Regions from separate parts of the Paenibacillus sp. FSL M7-0656 genome, predicted to be linked through region 1. Evidence: predicted binding sites of a transcription regulator. Region 1 holds the regulator's gene; the other holds the start of a gene.
What was found. The regulator NrdR, encoded in region 1, represses ribonucleotide reductase genes. The targets are predictions, from matches to a motif close to AACACNATATATNGTGTT.
Positions count from the first base shown of each region.

Region 2: the regulator NrdR is predicted to act here: its motif matches at 1,316-1,333, upstream of MHI01_RS20970 (anaerobic ribonucleoside triphosphate reductase).

Region 1 is NZ_JBBOOT010000001.1:2,050,290-2,061,089, forward strand. It holds gene MHI01_RS08835 (immunoglobulin-like domain-containing protein) at 1-4,386, opposite strand, end outside; gene MHI01_RS08840 (S-layer homology domain-containing protein) at 4,807-8,427, shown strand; tRNA gene MHI01_RS08845 (tRNA-Ala) at 8,675-8,747, opposite strand; gene nrdR (transcriptional regulator NrdR) at 8,933-9,400, opposite strand; gene MHI01_RS08855 (alpha/beta-type small acid-soluble spore protein) at 9,517-9,738, shown strand; gene MHI01_RS08860 (lytic transglycosylase domain-containing protein) at 9,821-10,384, opposite strand; gene coaE (dephospho-CoA kinase) at 10,381-10,800, opposite strand, start outside.
Region 2 is NZ_JBBOOT010000001.1:4,724,340-4,735,139, reverse strand. It holds gene MHI01_RS20975 (hybrid sensor histidine kinase/response regulator) at 1-899, opposite strand, end outside; gene MHI01_RS20970 (anaerobic ribonucleoside triphosphate reductase) at 1,381-3,342, shown strand; gene nrdG (anaerobic ribonucleoside-triphosphate reductase activating protein) at 3,339-3,848, shown strand; gene MHI01_RS20960 (methyl-accepting chemotaxis protein) at 4,065-4,904, shown strand; gene MHI01_RS20955 (glycoside hydrolase family 3 C-terminal domain-containing protein) at 5,056-7,878, opposite strand; gene MHI01_RS20950 (FAD-dependent oxidoreductase) at 8,248-9,792, shown strand; gene MHI01_RS20945 (PadR family transcriptional regulator) at 10,088-10,417, shown strand; gene MHI01_RS20940 (DUF1700 domain-containing protein) at 10,410-10,800, shown strand, end outside.

The sequences.
Region 1 (10,800 bases):
CGTTGCACCATCAATATCATCCATATTGTAGTGAAGAATGAGCTCTGCCCCAGATGGCTGCTCTACTGGAGGAGTAACGTCTTCATCAGCTAATGTTGCAATCTCTTCAACGGATAATGCACGATTATAAATACGGAAATCATCCAATTTACCATCAAATAAACTATGAGAGCTGTTTCTCGATTTACCAATATAATTCATCGTTGTTTCCAGTAACATTCTCGGCTCAACGTTAAATGTCGAGCTACGTTTAACCTCTTGACCATTCACATACAATACGGCATCAAATTCATCCATTGTAATTGCAACATGCTGCCAAGTCTTCGTTGGTAATAACCCGGAATTTCTCACCGCATATTTATATTCTGATCCCAGTCGCGTGCTGTCATTGCTAAATTTCTCTGTAAAAGGGGTTACGACAGCGAACTCTAGACTACCTGTATCACCTTGTGTGCTCAAGTACATGGTGTTGCGGTTAACCTGTCTGCCTGTGTCGGAAGCAAAATCAAATATTCTTTGACTTGCTTGATTTCTGTCCATTTGAACCCATGTAGAGAACGTAGCCTTCTCAAGATTCAAGGATTGAATCAAGTTATCTGGCAGCTTCACATATCCTGTTGATCCATTAAGCTCTAGTGCACCACCCGTTTTACCAATACGATCCTCTTCATTAATCGTTGCTCCACCTACTAGTGTTGCGTGATGACCATTGCCAGAAATGTCATTCACCATTGTACCATTCACTGTATTTGCATCAAATGAGTAATGTACAACCGGGTCTGTTGATGGTGCTGGACCTTTCCAGGCATACTTCTCTTGCAAAGCATCATACTCTGCACGTGAGATTGGAATTACGGTTCCGTGTCGTGGTCCTGGCGGAAGTGCATATTTATCACTACTTAATACATTGTTCATATATTGTGTGCTACTATCCAGATCTGTTGTATATCGAACATGATATGGCCATGAATCAAGGAACAGATACCATTTGTCTTTATTATTATCTTTAAAAATCGTTTGCCCTTCGTTGTTGCCATTATTTCCGATCAAGCCAAGTTTATTATCACGTGTACCCGGAACAGCGTCGTATTGAAGGCCGTTTGCTGCAATACCGTCCTTGTCATAGTAAAAAGTTGGTGCTTTCTCCACATACACTTTAGTATTCACTTCTGATTTGGTGAATCGGTACAACATATCATTATGCTCAATAAACGTTGTATCAATTGTCGGAAGTGACTCATCAATCATGACCTTTGGCTCCGAGAAGTTGTAGAAGTCTCTTGTTGTTGCGTAGTACATCACATTGTACTGACCTGCAGGTCTTCCGTTATAATCACCATATGTCTCTGTGTTTTTCATCGATGATGCCCAAAATACGATATACTCTCCAGTTACTGGATCATAGATAGCTTCTGGTGCCCACGTATTTCCTCCAGTCTTAGGAGCAACCTCGATCATACGTTGCTCGCTCCAATGAACGAGATCCTCCGACTCCCAAATCATCATGTAATGACTACCCGTAATTTGAGCTTGGTCGAAATTTGTACTTTCGCCCATTTTCAAATCGGTTGCCAGCATATAGAATTTATCCCCTTCTGGTGACCGAATAACAAATGGATCTCGAAGTCCTTTTTCACCCATATCAGATTGAAGGATCGACTTACCGTTATTCAAGCCTTTCCAGAACAATGGATCTTCTGCTGTAGCGAAGGATATCTCTTCACCACCCTCATATTCACCTGTAAAGTACGCAAAGAAGTAAGCATCATGCTGCACTGGCGCAATTGCTTGTTTAATCGTAACGTTAAACGTAAGCTGTTTAGAAGCTGCACCATTCGTAATTGTAGCTATTAGCGTAACGGGCGTATCCGTAGCTTGACGGCTTACCCAGCCTAGCTGTGTAGCGTTACCAGCCGCTTCAGCCGTTCCTTTAATAACTGCCGGTCTGCTAGATACCCATGTAATTGTGGAGCCTTGTTCACCTGTAGCAACAAGACGTAAGTTACCTTTAACGTTGTCAGCATTGTAGATCTCTATTTGTTCAGCGTCCAGATCAACCTTCTGCTGATCATCGAATTGCTTCAAGATCGTAACAGGGAATACAGCTGTAGTTGATACGCCTTGATACGTTAAAGTAGCCGTAAGCTCTGCCTGAACATTATCTGCTTGAACAGCTGGACGTTGTACAGTGCCATGGTTAGAAATGACAGTAGGATGACTGGAACTCCAAGTAATGCTCACGCCGTTTTTACCGCTTGTCGGTAATGTAACGTTTCTTGTTATCTTATCGGTGCTTTTATCGCCTTCACCTAAGTAACGACTGATGTTGAGTTGATTCGCTGCATCATCAACAGTCAGCTGACGTATTTTTGAGATGTGAGTTGCTCCTTCTTGTTGATATAACTCGCCTACTTCTTGGTCTGTCAACGCGCGATCATATACTCGAAAATCAGCTACGCTACCTTGAAGGTATGGATCGTTTGAGAAGATTGATTTACCGATAAAGCCAGAGAAAGTAGCATCCGGATTAATAATTTCTGACAGCTTTAGTCCCTTTGCATTACCCGAAGCAACCTTAGCTCCATCCACGAATAACGTTATCCTATTGCTAGCTTCGGACAAGGACACCGTTACATGCTTCCACTGCCCACCGATAAGGTTTGAGTTTGCGCTACCTGTAACTAATGCTTCGTTCGGCCAGCCATTTTTAGAGATACCTGTGGCAATCATATTACCTGATCCACTACCGTGACGTGGTGTTACGAAGAAATATTTGTTCGTTTCTGGTGTTAATACAGTACCCAAACCGAAGATCCAGCGATTCGTCCCATCATTCGTCCAGTTCACGATTGAAGATACTGTAATCTCATTCAGACCGTGTAGTAGATCTAGTCCATTTGAGCCCTTAGGAATCTCAACATGCCCACTATTAGATGTAGAGCTTCCACCATTGAAGGAAACAAAGCCAACCTCACTGTTTGAAATGAATTGTCCATTGTTTGGATTTCTAAATATTCCGTCAAATGTAACTGCCTTGTTGGCAACATCCTTCAGTACGAGTTGACCGTCTACTTCTTCAGTCGTCTTCATGTTGTAATGAAGAATAAGATCATCTTTTAGCGATTTTCCCTTAACGGTAACGGCTGATGTAGCTGTAAACTCTCCATCTTCAGTCTGTACCGTAATTGTGACTGTACCTTCACTAACAGCTGTAACTTTACCCGTTGAATTGACAATCGCTACACTGGAGTCACTAGATGCCCAGATAACTCTTTTATTTGTTGCATTTGAAGGTGAAATAGTAGCTACTAATATCTCGCTGTCCCCCGCTGATAAAATAAATGTAGGTTCATTAAGCAAGACATTCTTAACGGCAATCTGCTCAATAGAGTCATCCTTAGGTAGTAAGGTAACAATAAACTCCTTCGTTGCCTGGCTTCCACCTAAAGAAATGGTTGCAGTTAACGTCACTTGTTGCTCCATTTCTCGTAAGAACACTTCCCCGGTTGCACTAATCGCACTCTCATCACTAGAAGTCCATGAGATCATTGCGCCATTCTTATCTTGAGTAGGCAGTTCAAGAGATTCTGTAACTGCCGATATATCACCTAACGTTAACTCTATTTTGCCTTGTTGTATTTGCTTTTCATTAAACGATTGTTCATATACTACAGCGATATCTTCATTATCTAGTGCCTCTCCGTAAATTCTTAAATCTTGAAAGCTGCCTGCAAAAGTAGCATCCCCTAAATAATTGGAGCGACCGATGTAAGCATGCAAATCCGTACCAAAACTTGCTGTTGTTTTCTCTTTGGCGGTCGTGCCTATACTTACACCGTTAATGTAACCTGTAATATAGCGTTCTGTAATGACCGTCGTATAGTGAACCCATTGACCTTCGTACTGTGACGTAGAAGTGCCTGATACCCCTACCTCAGTCGTCCAAGGCTGGTCAACATTATTGTTATTCGTAAATACTGACTTAAAATCACCACTTGGATTCGATGGATTAAACATCCAGTAATTCGTTGGCAAGTTATTGCCAGCTGCTGGAGTACCGTAGAATAATGCTGAGTAGTTCCCACTTCCAGTGTTGCTCTTGATCCATACAGATATCGTTGTATTTTCTTGATTATCAAACATACCAGTAGGAAGCTGAACGTAGTTCGTATTACTATCTGTTCCCCCAGGTAGAGTGAGACCATCGGTGTACGTAATGTTTCCTACGGCCGTTCCATGCTTTTCATTACCTGATATATCCTGTACATCCTCAAGCAATGGATAATGCGCCAACATCGTTGGTGTTATTGTGTCCGCTGAAGCTTGATTGCTAAATGGCAGAACAAGATTAAACCAGCTACTGAAGGTCATAAGTAAAACTAACATTAGGATTGTAATTTGCTTCCGCATAGCATTCTTCCCTTCGATTAATTTTCAGAAGCATACAACCCATATCTCTCACCTATAAAACCAGACCACCTCGCTCAAGGAAATAGAGATACTTTTTTTAAAAAAAGAATGCGCTTACATTTCTTCTCATATTACGTCTTCAACACTTCCAATTCAATGTAGTATCTTGTTCATAAGGTGGAATTTTTTATTGCAATTCCCGCAAACTTCAACACTATCCCTATGCTTCGAAGTAATCGTTTTCATTCTTAATATACTCTATAGGTAAATTAAAGGATTGAACGCCTGATAAACATAATATATATAGTTGGGCGCTTGTCATATGGACAACGTGTCCGAATACGATGCGGTAAGCCATGGGCACACCGAATCGAAAAATAAGGAGGATTTTCATTTATGCCAAAACGATTTAGCAGAATGCTCGCGTTCCTCTGTTGCTTGGTAATGGTGGTGTCATTAATGCCTACCAGCTATGCCGCCGCCACTGACAACATCGAGAACGCAGAAGCGAATGAAACACCCACCGCCATTTTTGGAACTCCCGAACTCGGGTCAAACGACCCACTCTGGGGCCAGACCATGGAGCATCACATCAACAAAAGCACTGTGCCCGCCGATCCCAGACCCCATGCCACGGGCACAGCCAGAATCCTTTGGGACCATGACTACCTGTATTCCAGAGTAGTTGTGAATGACAGTAATCTATATCAGGGAGCTGGCGGAGATCACCAGTACGACAGCCTGGAGTTTTATGTCGGCACCGGAACCGGAGGCTCAAACCAATGGCGCGTTAGCGCGACGGGTGTGTTTTCAGGGCAGGCCGCTCCGGGCAGAGCTGCATGGACCCAGATCACGGAAACAGGATATATCGTGGAGATGAGAATACCCAAAAGAACCTTGACCTTGGAGGAGGGCAAGCTTACCTTTGAGGTTTATATTAATAACTCAACAGAAAAGGGCGGTGACCGCTATGAAGTCGTTTCCAGTTTCGGAGATCCGGACGCGGCTTACACCAGCGCTGCTTCTTTTACAGACAGCCTGCAGCTCTCTTTAGCCAATGAAGTGGACACCAGATTCTCAATCACCGCCACTGCGGGACCGGGCGGCCGAATAACGCCGAACCCACCCGGCGATGTTCTGAGAGTAGATCGGGACTCTAACAAAGAATTTACGTTTACCCCCGATTCCGGCAAAATGGTGGATACCGTAACGGTAGACGGCGAGACCGTGACTCTATCTGCTGGCACTTATACCTTTTCGAATATTGAGGCTGACCATACAATTCACGTAACATTCAAAAACGATCCGGACGCGGGGATACTTCCCTTTATCGTATGGAATGACAACTTCGCCAGTGGCGAGTACACAACGGCTGTCATCATTGACTTAGGCGAGGGGAAGGCAGCGTTAGGCTCCGAGCTTAATCCGGGCTTGTTTACCTTGTCAGCCAGGAACACAACCCTGAACGGCGAAGCGGTGACCTTTGAAGGAACGCGCAAGATCACAAGGGTATACGCTAATGACGAACCGAAGGTACGCGGCTATCTGGGGCCGGTAAGCAATTCACCGGATTATCAGGACGGACTGGCAAGCGGCCGTTACATCGTAGTTGAATCTGAGTTTTATTCAGCGAGCGGCGGCAAAACAACGCTGGATGGCAGCAGTAACTCGACAAAGCAGGTTTACAACATCGTCCCAAACGGAGAGATCGTACTTACAGAGGGGAGTCCACTTCGCAACGTGGTTTTTGAACAGGAAAAAGTTGTGAATCCGATCCTTGACAAGTTTACAACATTCACGGACAATTCGGTCAATCGCTCGCTCTACCTTCACAAGGATGAAGACGGTAAAGTGATCAAAGGATTGCCGCTGTATGTTTATACTCACGGCATGTCACGCGGCGGCACAAACGCTGCGACAGACCAAAAAGCGGCCATGAAATCCGCCAACGGCTCGGTCGCTCTAATGAAAAAAATGGAGAAAAATCCTGACAAGTACGCCAGCCATGTACTGAATATTTCCTATAATGGCGTATCTGTTCCCTCAACAGAGAATGTTAAGAAGGTCATAGACGCCCTGATTGCCAGCGGCGAAGTAGACCCTAATCGTGTTTACGCGGCGGGCTTCTCATGGGGCGGCCAGTATACAAACAACTTAGTTAACAGCCACCCTGGCTTCTTCGCCGCCGCCGCACCTATGGCCCCGGTAAGCGGTTCACCGAATGCTAAGGACAACGACGCTCACAACAACCTGGCCTATTGGATGTTTTTAAATGCTCATAATGCTGGAGGCTACCAGACTAACCTCAATAACTTCATAAATAACAATATGCCGAAAATGATCAACGCGAGGGCTTCGCGCTTTGAGAGTAATGAGGTCCTTACGTGGCCCTACAATCAATTTGATCAGCCAAATCTGAGGCCTAATCCGGCCAACACACCTGTTCTGGCTGATTACATAGCCCACGAAGTTGAAGCGGCGGTTCTTTACAACCAGATAACTATGGGGAATTGGAGCATAGCTCCCACGGCGCAGTCCTCTAACTTGCCGGCTTGGAACAATGACTACACAGACGTCTTTGATTGGATGTTCGCGCAGAGAAAACCGGTCGTGCCAGGTGCTCCGAGCGGCTTCAAGGCGACAGCCGGTGACGGACAGGTCACATTGAACTGGACCGCCCCTGCTGACGACGGTGGCAGTGCGATCTTGGGCTACAAGGTATGGTATGGCAACGGGACGCCGATTACACTGGATGCGACGGAGACCAAATATACCTTCAAGAACCTGACAAACGGCCAAGGCTACAACTTCACCATCATCGCGGTGAATGCAAAGGGCGACGGCGCGGAGATCAGTGCGACGACGACGCCGATGAAGACGACGACTCCCACTGTGCCTGATTCTGGCGGCAATACGGGCAACACCGGAAATACCGGCAACATCGGTAATACGGGCAACACCGACAATACGGGCACCGGGACAGACGCTGGAACGTTGAAGTCGACCTACACAGTGAATACACCGAAGGATAAACCCGCGATCACAGACAAAAACGGCAACACCACCCTTCCCGGTGGCGGCGAGATTGCGACCAAAGGCGGGACGAAGATTAAGGTACCCGAAGGCACATCGATAGACTCAAACGGTAAGTTAACCATTCCGGCAGACAAGAGCGCCGAAGTGATACTACCCGGCGACAACAGCACAGTGACCATTTCGGGAGGATCGACGATAGCGAGCGACGGTACGGTTACAGTAGGCGGCAAAGACGCGCATGTGACCCTGCCCAACGGCAACCGTGTGGATATTCACGGCGGATCGAAGATACGGAGCGGCGGAGCGGTTGTGGTAGGACCGAGCGGCGCAAAAGTTAGCTTAGATAACGGCATGTCGCTGAACATCCGTGAGGGTACGGAGCTGGCATTTGATGACGCCACCCCACTGGGCTTCCTCGTGATATCGGGCAATCCTTTCAGGGATGCCAACATGGACGACTGGTTCTACAGCTATATAAATTTCGCCTACACATACGATCTTTTCAACGGCACGACGTCCACAACGTTCTCACCCGGCACCGCAATGACACGTGCAATGTTCGTGCAGGTACTGGCCAATCTTGAAAATATAAACCTCTCCAGCTACACGAGTTCCCGCTTTAACGACGTGACAGAAGGACAGTGGTACACCGCGGCAGCCGAGTGGGCGGCCGAAAAAAGCATAGTCAACGGTACAAACGCAGACCTGTTTGACCCCAATTCACCGATGACGCGCGAGCAGATGCTGGTGATACTGTACAACTACATGAAGTACAAGGGCTATGAGATACCTGAAAGCCAGGCTAAGTCCTTCACGGACGAGAGTGAGATCAGCTCCTGGGCATTGGAGGCCGTTCAGGCGCTGCGGGACGTCGGCATTGTATTAGGCAAGCCGGATAATCGTTTTGCTCCCAAAGCCACCGCCACCCGCGCCGAAGTAGTCACGATCTTTGTAAGATTCGTCGAATATCTGGCTAACTGAAAGCGTATACAGAAAAATGCAGACCCTTCCGGTTGGACAATATCCAGCCGGAAGGGTCTCCTTGTTTTCAAACTGTACTTTTTTTGACAACTCCACAGTCAGGACTTTAAACCCTCGATTTTTGCATCTAGAATATTCGTTAACAGGCTCGTCACCAAGTCCAAAAATTCTAATTAATTAATGCATGTTCTGATTTATTTCACCACAAAAAAACGCCATCACAATAATGTGATGGCGTTCTTGATTATGGAGCCTAGGGGGATCGAACCCCTGACCTCATCGCTGCCAGCGATGCGCTCTCCCAGCTGAGCTAAGGCCCCAGGATATGAAATAGATAACTTGTCCAGCGCTGCTACGTTCCACAGGCGACTCCTATATCATATAAAATCCAGCTTTCGCTGTCAATCACTTTTTCAAGATCCAAAGTGATTGGAGAAGAACAACCGATTTCTCTGGTACACACGGACTGGAACTCCAGACTGCTCTTCTCCCTTTACCCACTTCACTAATCCTCCAGATCGTCTTTGGACAACAGGGATTTCAGTTCTTTCATGAACATATTGATATCTTTGAACTGGCGGTATACCGACGCAAAACGGACATACGCCACTTCATCGACTGGAAACAACTGTTCCATCAACAGCTCACCAATCTGGCGACTCTCAACTTCAGCATCGGCTGTATTACGCAGAGATTTCTCCACTTCAGATACCATCATCTCCAGGGTCTCTACGGAGACTGGACGTTTCTCACAGGCACGAATAAGCCCGCGGAGAATTTTGTCCCGGCTGAACTCTTCACGACTGCCATCTTTCTTAATGACGATCAGTGGAGTCTCCTCAATCATCTCAAACGTTGTAAATCTTCGGGCACACTGCTCACACTCACGGCGACGACGAATGGATTTTGCTTCGTTGGCCGGACGCGAATCAAGCACTTTGGTACCCATATAACCGCAATAAGGACACTTCAAAACAGATCACTTCCCACGTTTTACTTTTTACCACATATTCCCTGTACTGATTTTGTAATGAAAAACGCATTGCCGACACATAATACTTTTACCAACCCGCGAGGAGGTGAACAGCAATGGCACAAAGCAATGGTAACTCCAACAACTTGGTGGTAACTAAAGCTTCCGCAGCACTCGAGCAAATGAAATATGAAGTTGCTCAAGAACTCGGAATCAGCATCCCACAAGACGGATACCAAGGTAACATGACTTCTTACGAGAACGGTTCGATCGGTGGATACATCACGAAGCGTCTGGTAACAATTGCAGAACAGCAATTGGCAGGTCAATACCAATAATATCTGCATCGTAATACGCTACACAGAGGAGCATGGAGCGGCCGGTGAACAACCGGCCTGCTCTGTGCTTCTACTTATATACTTAGAACGTATTATAGATCTTTACATACTGATTATAATAGTAAATGACTCTTTGTACATAGTGACGCGTCTCACCAAACGGAATATCTTTCACTGTATCGAACGAGCCATCCCATACACCATCTCTAAGCCAACTGTTCACTTTGCCTGGACCCGCATTATAGGCAGCGATCATAACTGCTTCATTGCCATCGAATTGATCGGACAGATTCCGCAGATACCATGTGCCTAACTGAATATTTCGTTCTGGCTCGTGCTTTAATTCCTCCAGCGAAGTGTCGGGAATTTTGGCTTGTTCCAGTATCCAGTTCGCCGTGTCCGGCATCAGTTGCATGAGCCCAATGGCACCTCGTTTGGATTCCTTGCTTGTCTTAAAATTGGTCTCCACCTTGATAATGGAAGCAATTAGAAACGGATCAACCTCATAGCTCTGAGATTGGGCACGGATCTCTTCCTTATAATGTATGGGATAGAACCATGCCATCCAGTTTGTATTCAGAAATAACACCAGTACAAAGGAAACAAACATCAACAGCAATACACGTTTCTTACGCAATATTCTCATAACAAACCCTTACGCTGTAGATATGAGTCAATTTGCTGTTCCGTCTCAGGCCATAAGCCGCTGTTATCGATGACAATGTCAGCCAGCTGTTTTTTGCGCTCAATATCCATCTGTACATCCATTCGAGCCTCAGCCTGTGCTGCAGTCATTCCATCCCGACTCATCAAGCGATCTCGTTGCACCGATCTCGGGACATATACAACCATGACTTCCTCGAAACCGTCCTCCAGACCTGATTCGTAGAGCAAAGGAATATCAGATACCACAAGTTTATCCGGATGTTGCAACGCGTATGCAGCAGCCCGTTCGCTCATCTCTCTTCGGATCGCCGGATGTGTGATAGCCTCCAATGCCTTTCGTTCCTCTGGTTGTTGAAAAACAATACTCCCAAGCTTTTTCCGATCCAGTGTTCCATC
Region 2 (10,800 bases), 2.7 Mb from region 1:
CCAACGAACACTTGAGATACATTCAGTTCAAGATTTAATCCCAGCTCAATGTTCTTGCCCGTCGCAATCCCGGCATAGAGATACACGGTATTCTCAATGGTACCTACCAGATCAAACGGATCATCATGTATAACCGTTTTACCTGCTTCATTAATGTTGAAATTCATCATATTATTCAGCAAGGAAAGCAGAATATTGCCGCTTGTCTCAATCATGTTCACATATTCGGACTGCTCCTCAGGCATATCCGGTGTGCGCATCAGATCTGTCAGTCCCAAAATACCGTTCAAAGGATTGCGAATCTCGTGACTCATTAGCTTCAACATCTGTGTTTTGGTCATAGCCTCAGATTCGGCACGTTCTTTCTCTGCCTGGAGCTGTTCTTGCATTTGTTCCGAATCATTCAATTTCTGCTCCTGAACATGCAACGTGCTTTCCAGATCAACAACATAACCCAGGAATACAGCCATCGCCTTCAGTGTCTTCATATCGGTTTCGCTGATCACATAACCAGGATCATCCATCAGACAGATGGTACCAAATGTTTCGCCCGATCTTCTCATAATAGGCACGCCCACGAAGAAGCGATTGCCAAGTCCGCTCGTAACGCCCATGGATCGTGTCATCGGATGTTCACATGTATCCGGGATCGTAAGAACGCTACCGTTGTCTCTTAATACCAGGCTGCAATATGAATCCGTAAATGGAAGTGCACTGCCTTTAACAACTAACTCTTCCGTACGATTAAAGGCCTCCAAAATGACATTGGTCACCCCGTCATTCGTGGCAACAAAGATGGTATTGACCTTCAATATACCACTTAATACGTCTACGATGTGGGCCGCAGCTTCCTTTATATCTTCATAGAAGCCTCTTGTAATGCCTTCTGCCGTCCCCATGATTCACCCCTCTTATCTTAGCTGCACTTTCAAATCTGTATTTCAGAATGTTTAATCACGTACAGGGGTCATCAAAAATCCGAATAGCTGTCACAATCTATACTTATATGATTAACACCGTAGAAGTATAAGAGAATCATACTCCCTGCCTATTGCCCATTTGTGGACAAAAGCAGGTCTTAAACGGATGGTTTAACGACCGCGAATTCATTGCAACTCGCCTTTTCAGCTTGATTAAAGTCCATCTTGTCCGACTTCGGATATTATACTTGCAGAATAACTAGAAATTATACGCTTCCGCTCAGACTTTGGGAACCTTTATCCGCAGCAATTAAAGGAAAGTCCACTTTGTTCAGTAAGCTGTGTGATCATTATCACACCCAAAAAACCACATATAGTTTATAAATGGATAAGACGAATCTACATATAGTATTTAACGTGAATTGAATGATAACCAAAATCATTTTAGGAGGAACCTTACATGAACATGCTTGAGTATGCCACCCCATCGGCATCCGATCTATTATCCGACCTGGGAAGACGAATTATTGGCGCAGAAGACGCCGATACGCTGAGGGAAAATGCGAATCTGAACGGGGATTCCTTCAGTGGTAAGATGAGCAGGCTCGGTTCGGAGACCGCCAAGTGGCATGCTCTGCGTCATGTGTTGCCGGAAGAGCTTGCCCAAGCTGTGGAGAATGGGGATCTGTATGTACACGATCTGGATCAGTATGCACTTGGAACGACCAACTGTATCTTTATCCCGTTTGACCGTCTCCTTGCTGCGGGTTTCAACACAGGTAACGGATCGGTTCGCACACCTCAGACGATCATGTCTGCCATGGCTCTGGTTGCGATCATCTTCCAATCCCAGCAGAACAGTCAATATGGCGGTGTATCGGCCAATAAAATTGACTGGGATCTGGCCCCTTATGTACAGCGATCGTTCCGCAAACACTACCGCAAAGGGCAACGGCTCTTTGGTGAAAATGTTCTGATCGGGGATGAACAGCTTCATCTGGATAGCATCGAAGCGAAGAATCAATGTCCGCGGGCATATGCCTTCGCCTATGAAGAGACTGAATTGGAGACAGGACAAGCTGCTGAATCACTGATTCATAACCTGAATACGATGAGCAGCCGGGCGGGTGGTCAGATTCCATTTACTTCACTGAACTATGGATTATGTACTTCTGCGGAAGGACGGTTGGTATCACGCTCGTTGCTGGAAGCAACCATTCGTGGCCTGGGCAACGGGGAGACTCCCGTGTTCCCTCAACATATTTTCCAATGTAAACAGGGGATCAATCAGGCTCAAGGAGAGCCGAACTATGATCTGTTCCGGCTCGCAGTCAGCTGTTCATCCCGGCGGATGTATCCTAACTTTGTCAATGTGGATGCCTCTTTCAATCTGCCTTTCTATCATCCGGAAGATCCGGATACGATCATTGCAACTATGGGATGCCGCACACGTACACTGGCTGACCGGTTTGGTCGCAATCGTCAAAGTGGTAAAGGTAATCTGTCCTTCAACACCATTAACCTCGTGAAGCTCGGCATCCGGTTTGGCATCTGCCAAGGTGCAAGAGCTGTCGCTGACCGAGCCGGATTCTATACTGCTTTGGAGTCAGTTATGCATAATGCCGCTTCCGGCCTGTTGCACCGCTACCGAATTCAGACATTGCAGCCTGCCAAGGCATCGGACTTCATGATGCGGGAGGGTGTATGGGAAGGTGGAGAACAGCTTGGCCCGAACGAGCCGGTTGCCGAGCTTTTAAAGCATGGAACATTATCTCTTGGTTTTATCGGACTCGCGGAATGTATGACAGCTCTCTATGGGCGCCATCATGGGCAGGACCCTCATGTACATCGCGAAGCGCTCAACATTATTCGGACCATGAGAGAGTTCTGTGACCGGATGAGCGAGCAGCATAACTTGAATATCACACTGTTTGCCACACCTGCTGAAGGGTTGTCCGGCAAATTCACGAAGATCGACAGAGAGCGTTATGGCATTATTCCCGGAGTGAATGATCGGGAGTATTATACGAATTCATTCCATATCCCGGTCTACCACACGCTTCCAGCATATCGGAAGATTGAACTGGAGGCACCGTTCCATACGTTATGTAACGCGGGTGCAATCTCCTATGTGGAGCTTGACGGAAACGTTCGGGCCAACACCGCAGCTTTCCTGCGAATTGTACAGTATGCACTGGCGCAGGATATCGGTTATTTCTCCATTAATCATCCAATTGATCGCTGCCCTGCATGTGGTTATGAAGGCGTCATTGGGAATGTATGCCCAAACTGTGAAGCCCACGAGAACCATGTACACTTCCAGCGGTTACGCCGCGTAACTGGCTATCTGACCGGGGATTACAAAGTACGCTTCAATGCTGCGAAACAAGCTGAAGTGCGGGATCGGGTGAAGCACCGGTGAATCTATATGGTTACATCCCGGAATCGGTAAATGAAGGGACCGGCCTGCGTGCCGTGTTGTTCATCAGCGGATGTCGTCACGCCTGTCCGGGCTGCTTCAGTCCGGATTCATGGAGCTTTCGAGCGGGTGAGCCCTTTACAGAGGAGCGGCAGCAGCAGATTCTGCATGAAGTGACGACCCATCCATTGCTGGATGGAGTTACGTTGTGTGGTGGTGATCCCTTTTTCTCGGCAGCAGAATGTACGTCTTGGGTCCAGCAGCTCCGCGCTGCACGTCCTGATCTGACGGTATGGGCCTACACGGGATTCGAATATGAAGAACTGATTACCGACCCTGCAAGAGCGGAGCTTGCCCGGTTGTGCGATGTGATTATTGACGGTCGATACGTTGAAGCGGAGCGTGATGTTTCCCTTCCCTTCCGCGGCAGCCGGAATCAGCGTTTGATTGATGTCCGTGCAACACTAGCCACTCGAACCATCGTTACAATGCAGCTCAGTATGCTGTAAACATTGGTTTTATTCCCCTCACCAACTAACAAGGCACGGGTCCCCAGCGGACTCGTGTCTTTTTGGCGTATAGCGGTCTTCTTTAAGAAATAGGTTTTATCCATTCTCTCTATTTTCTTCTCTATTGCATGACGATATATAATATAGGTAGTTATTAAGTTAGCATTTAAAATTTAACCGTTTACATAAGGTAACCAGGGAGGAATCATCTTTTATATGGATATTGTTCAAGCATTAATTACATGTATGCCTTTCTTTCGAGATACGATTCGTCAGGATGTAACCCTCTCCGTTATTGATCATGAGAAGTTCCTATATTTCTCAGCGGGGGAATCGTTAAAACAACTGAATTATCAACCCGGCGACCCTCTATTGGATGGAAATCGAAATTTTGCTGATCTCAACGGCGGTACAGTCAAACGATTCGATCACTACCCTAAAGATTTATTCGGTGTTCCTTTTGACGTGGCTTTTATCCCCATTAAAAATGAAAAAGGTGAAGTCATCGCCCTGTTTAATCTGCTCTACAGTATGGATGACCAAGACCAGTTGCAACAGCTCATGGATGCTACCGAAAATCTGACTAACCAGTTAATTGACAGTGTACAGCATGTAGCTGCACACTCCGAGGAACTCAGTGCCACAACCGAAGAGATCCGGAACAATTCCAAACAAGCCGTACAGAAATCAGGCAATGTCACTCAGGTCGCCAGTTTCATTCGTGAAATCTCCGAACAAACCAATCTGCTTGGCTTGAATGCTGCCATTGAAGCTGCTCGTGTAGGGGAAGCTGGTGCAGGTTTTGGCGTTGTTGCCAAAGAAATTCGCAAACTGTCTGTGGATACCAAAGAAGCGACGGCACGTATTGAAGATTCTCTTCTCTCAGTTCGGCAATCCATTCAAGGCATGGAGAATGAACTTGGTGAGATCACTGCAAGCTCCCAAGAGCAGGCTGAACTCGTAAACAATTTCATGAGCACAATTGAGCAACTGAATGAAACCAACAAACAATTGAAGCAATTTGTGCAAAAAATGATTACGTTTGACGGAAAATAAAAATACGTTTAATGGACAATACAAGCACGGTTCATATCATAGAAATTTGTATAATTCGTTTCCTACCGCTCAGGGGATTTATGCAAAATGGTCTTAAACAACAAACTAAGCCTCCGAATAAGTTCGGAGGCTTTTTCATGAGCTATTTGACTTAACGAATCTCAAAGTGACTGATGCGCACACCCGCAGACAACACAATGTATACATCCTGTGCACCTGATGCACCTGTGAGTTCCGCCTTCACGTTAGACCACTGCTGGGCTTCACCTTGCGCCAGTTCCACACGTCCTGCGAGCGTACCGTCTGGTGAACCGAGTCGAACTTCCAACACAGCACCTGCTTGTTCTGCGGAGACACGCGCTTCAATTGCTGCTGCCCCACTACCCAGATCGGCATCCTTGAAAGCAATCCATCCTTGCTCTCCAACGACACGGACAGCACTTCCACCCTCTTTGCTCTCATCCAGATCAACACCCAGGTAAGCATCATAATTCTCAGCACGGGTAGCCACACCCAGATTACGAGCGGGGATTGTCTCTCCTTCAACCGTCAGGTCTGCAACCAGCTGAACATCGGAGGATGACTTGGCAACCATAATGGAGTAAGTTCCACTTTCCACGACATACCGATCACGAGTTACATCCCAGATTGCCAGTTCCTGAACAGGCAAAGTAAAACTGACCTTCGCTGTAGCTCCCGCTTCGATATGAAGACGACGGAATCCTTTTAACGTTTTGAGTGGACGTTTCACCCGGGATTTGCCTGCACGAACGTACAACTGTACAACCTCGTCGCTGGCAATTGAACCGGTATTGGTTACATCTACAGTTACCGTTACGTTGTCCTCTGTACCCACTTGAGCTGGGCTAAGTTCCAAATTGCTGTATTTAAATGTTGCATACGTCAGACCATGTCCAAACGGATACAATACATTACCTTCAAAATATTGATATGTCCGACCGGATTGAATGATATCGTAATCTTTGATGTCGGTCAGTTGATCTGCCGATTGTACCCATGTCATATTCAGACGGCCTGCTGGTGCATAGTCGCCATACAAGACGTCAGCTACTGCGTTACCCAGTTCCTGTCCTGCGTGTGAAGTATACAATACCGCCGGGATGTTCTCCTGGACCCAATTCGATGTGAACGGATAACTACCCACGATGACAACTACCGTGTTCGGGTTCACGGCATAGACCGCCTCAACCAGACGTTGCTGGGATTCGGCGAGATCCAGACTTGGACGGTCAATCTCTTCTTTCCCGTTTACAAGGGGATTATTACCAACAAAAACAATCGCCGTTTCCGCAGCCTTAGCCGCTGCTACCGCTTCTTCAAGTCCGTTCACAATCACATCCTGCTTGAACGTCTCTGTGGCACCAAAGGTTTTCAGTTCTTCGGACACTACTAATGCATCGTTTCCACCATTAGGTGCAGTCACCGTTTTGCCATTCCAAGTAGTCAGACCTACACTGCCATCCTCTTGTGGCAACAGGTGGAATACTTCCTTCACGAACCAGCCGTATACTTCATTAGCGGAAGCCGTTACGGTCTCTTCATCTGTGGTCAGATATTTGCCGTTGCTTTCCGCCTGCAAGGTATAACTTCCGAAGCCCCAGTCGGACACCATAAACGTCTCCGCTTCTCCCGAAGCAATCACAGGTGATTTTTCACCTTCTGCCAGTCCAATTTTCTTCCCACTGGCTACAGAAGTTAACGTAATACGGTCATTACCATCCTTAAACGATACTTTATCGTTGCCTACTTTGCCACGGATCGCCTCAAGCGGGGATACGTTATACGGCATGGTGCCTGCATACCAGTCACGATAGACCGTTCCACCCAACTGACCAATCACAGCCACTTTACCAGCTCTTGTTTTGTCCAGCGGGAGGGTGCCTTTGTCGTTTTTGAGCAATACCACTTGTTCTCTTGCAGCTCTGAGCGACAGTTCTTTTGCTTTCTCTGTCATCATGGACTCTTCACCAATAGAAGCGTACGGGTTGCCTTCTTCCGGATCGAACTCGCCCAGACGGAAACGCACACGGAACGTATTGAACAACGCCTTATCGATGTCATCCATCGTGAGTGTACCTTGTTCCAATCCTTCACGCAGTGCCTGTTTGGACAGCTCAGCATCATCGGTGATGCTATCAATTCCAGCTTTAACAGACTCTACCGTACCTGGTGTGTGGGAATCATAGTATTTATGATCATTCTTGATGCCCATTACGTCGCCTGCATCACTGACAATGAAACCATCCATGCCCCATTCGCCTTTGACAATCTCGTTCACAAAAGGATGCAACAACGCTGGCGTACCATTAATGGAGTTGTACGCCGTCATCATGGACTGTGCGCCGCCTTCCTTAAATGGCTTCTCAAACGCCTTCAGATAATATTCACGCATGTTACGTGGATCAATGCTGGACGAACCACTTCCGCGATCCACTTCGTTATTATTGGCGAGGAAATGCTTCAAGGTAGCGACCGCTTTGTAATACTTTGGATGGTCGCCCTGGATTCCTTTGACCAATGCTGTCGTCAGCTCGGCTGTCAGTTCCGGGTCTTCACCATACGCCTCTTCATTCCGTCCCCAGCGCGGGTCACGTTCCATATCCACTGTAGGTGCCCACAGCGTAAGACCGTTCACTGCCGGATTTCGTTTATAAAATACACGCGCCTCGTCTCCTAGTACGGAGCCAATCTCCTTCATCAGATCCGCATCCCATGTGCATGCAAGCCCCACCGGTTGTGGGAAAGATGTTGCTTCTCCAAGCCAGGCCAAGCCGTGGGCCGCTTCTGTTCCGTGTTTGTATGCAGGTACACCCAAACGGTCTACTGCCGGTTGATATTGCAACATGGATTCAATTTTTTCATCTTCCGTCAAGCGGGATACAAGGTCCTTCACACGCATGTCTAACTCTAGTGCTGTATCTTGAAACGGATATTTCGTTTGGTTGGTCGTCATATAGAATCTCCTTTGGTTATCGGTAGTTAATAAAAATGATAGCGAATACATATCTCATAAAAAATCGGGGGTTAATTCGGATAAAATCTTTCTTTCGATGGACCAATTAATCCTTTTATAATCAACGTTTATAGGTGTAAATCTTGATCTCTTTTTCAAAATCTAAAACGATTTCGGTAATCTTATCATATAGCATGTTTAACAAAAAAAACAGAGGTTCTGTGCAGGAAATTGTGAACATCCCCTCTGCAAAATCTGAACAACACCGTTTTTTCCTGGCATAGTCTGGCAATCATGAATAAGAGTACAACGATGTGCGCTGAACAACATCCCATGCGATAGATTGAAGATAATCAAGGAGGAAAAAAAATGAGCGACAATCAGCAGCCCAAGACGGGTCTGCCCCCGGTCCCCGAATCACTGTGGCGTGCTACGCATGAATTCGATAGCTATCCGAAACTGACAGAAGATATCACCGCTGATGTAGCGATTATTGGTGCCGGTATTGCCGGGATCACTACAGCCTATCTGCTCGCGCAGACGGGTATGCGTGTAGTCGTGCTGGAGGCTGGAAAAGTATTGGATGGCACGACCGGTCATACCACGGCCAAGGTATCTGCACAGCACGGTGTCATATTTGATGAAATTATGCATCACTTCGGAGAAGAACAGGCTCGGATGTACTATGAAGGCAATGCCGATGCCGCGAAGTGGATGCGCAATCTGGTGAAGGAAAAACAGATTGATTGCCAGTGGGCAGAGGAAGATGCCTACGTCTACATTCAATCGGAGGAAAACATCAAAAAACTGGAGATCGAGCTGACCGCCTATGGCAAACTCAATATCCCTGGTGAGTGGGTAGACCCACTCCCTATTCCAGTTCCCGCAAGGGCAGGTATTCGCATGCCGGGTCAGGCACGGTTTGATCCGTTGGCCTACCTGCACTACTTGCTCGATTCCGCTGTGAAACAAGGGGTTCGTATCTACGAGCATACCACCGTAACCGATGTGGAGGAGGATGCCTCCCTGCATGTCAGAACCTATGGAGATGGCCCATCCGTAACAGCGGAACATATTGTCGTGGCTTCTCATTTTCCCGTCTATGATCCCGGATTTTATTTCACACGATTACACGCCGAACGATCCTACGCTGTATTAGTCGAACCGGAGAAAGCCTATGCGGGTGGCATGTACATCTCGGACGATACACCGTACCGCTCCTTGCGTACCGTCTTACATGATGGTAAGGAACTTATCCTCTTTGGCGGTGAAAATCATAAAACTGGACAAGGCATCTGTACCTTTGGTCATTATGAACGCCTAGAGCAGTTCGCAGCGGAGACATTTGGCATTCGCAACATTCCTTTTCGCTGGTCAGCCCAGGATCTGATCTCCATTGACAAGGTGCCTTACATCGGACCGATTACCGGAAGACATGAACGAGTCTATGTGGCGACCGGGTTTGCCAAATGGGGAATGACAACTGGCACGATGGCAGGACACCTTCTTGCGGATCGCATCACTGGACGTGACAACCCTCATGCTGCCATATTCGATCCGGCAAGATTCAAGGCCGATCCTGGTATGAAACACTTTATTGTGGAAAATGTGAATGTAGCCAAGGAATTAATCTCCGGTAAAGTAGGCATTGTGCACAAAAAGGTTAGCGATATTGGTGAAGACGAAGGAGCCGTCGTTCGTCATAATGGCAAACGTGCTGGCGCCTACAAGGACACCAGTGGCAAGCTGTTTCTGGTGGATACCACCTGCACCCATCTGGGTTGCGAAGTCGAATGGAACGAGGGCGAACGTTCGTGGGATTGCCCATGCCATGGTTCCCGCTTTGATTATGCAGGCCATGTCATTGAGGGCCCTGCTGTGGAAGACCTTAAAGTCCTAGATGCACAAGAATAACCGACATTTAGCGATTAACCTGTAACCAAAGAAACAAAAGTTCATCTCACAGACCGGATCGGAATCCGCCTCCAGACGGAAGTAACCGATCCGGTTTTTGCGTATGCTGAATTATAGCTAAACAGACAGCTTCAGCTGATCATCAGTATTAAACGAACTTATTATCGATCAATCGTGATACGGAACTATTTTAAAGTCACTACCTTGCATTAAACAGTACTGGATGCTATGATGAATTCACCACTACTGAACAATATACAATAGCGATAAATGAAGCTACTAAGGAGGAACCTGTGTGAATGTGAACATCCAGTTCAAAAAAGGAGTATTAGAGCTGTGCGTCCTGGTATTAATTAACCGCCAGGATCGGTATGGCTACGAACTGGCTCAGGCGGTCTCCAAACATATCGAAGTTGCTGAAGGTGCACTGTATCCCTTGCTTCGCCGGCTTGTGAATGACGGTTACTGCACCACCTATCTTCAAGAATCAACTGAAGGCCCGCCGCGCAAGTATTACCGACTATCCGATACAGGTCGCGACTACATGACGGCACTGACGACAGAATGGAATGAATTTGTGCGCAATGTCGCAAATCTGATTGAGGAAGGAATCCCCAATGAATAGACAACAATTTATGAAAGCCATGGAAATTCATCTACGGCCGATGGACCCATTCGAACGGGCTGAGTTGCTCGCCGACTATGATCAACATTTCGAGCTTGGACTACGAGAAGGCAAGCTGGAAGAAGAGATCGCTCGGGAACTCGGACAGCCGGAAGAAATCGCCAAGGAAGCACTCGGTGATCGTTATGACATGCATACGCCGGGTTCAGATGCGTTCTATGCACCTACGTATCGCGAGATGCGGTCACCCAGAAACAACACCAGAGCCACTCGCAAATTTTTCACAGCCATCGGCCTGTTATTCCTGAATCTGATTCTTGGCATTCCTCTTGGTCTCACGCTATGGTCAGTATGGCTTACGCTCGCCAGCCTGTCCTTACTGG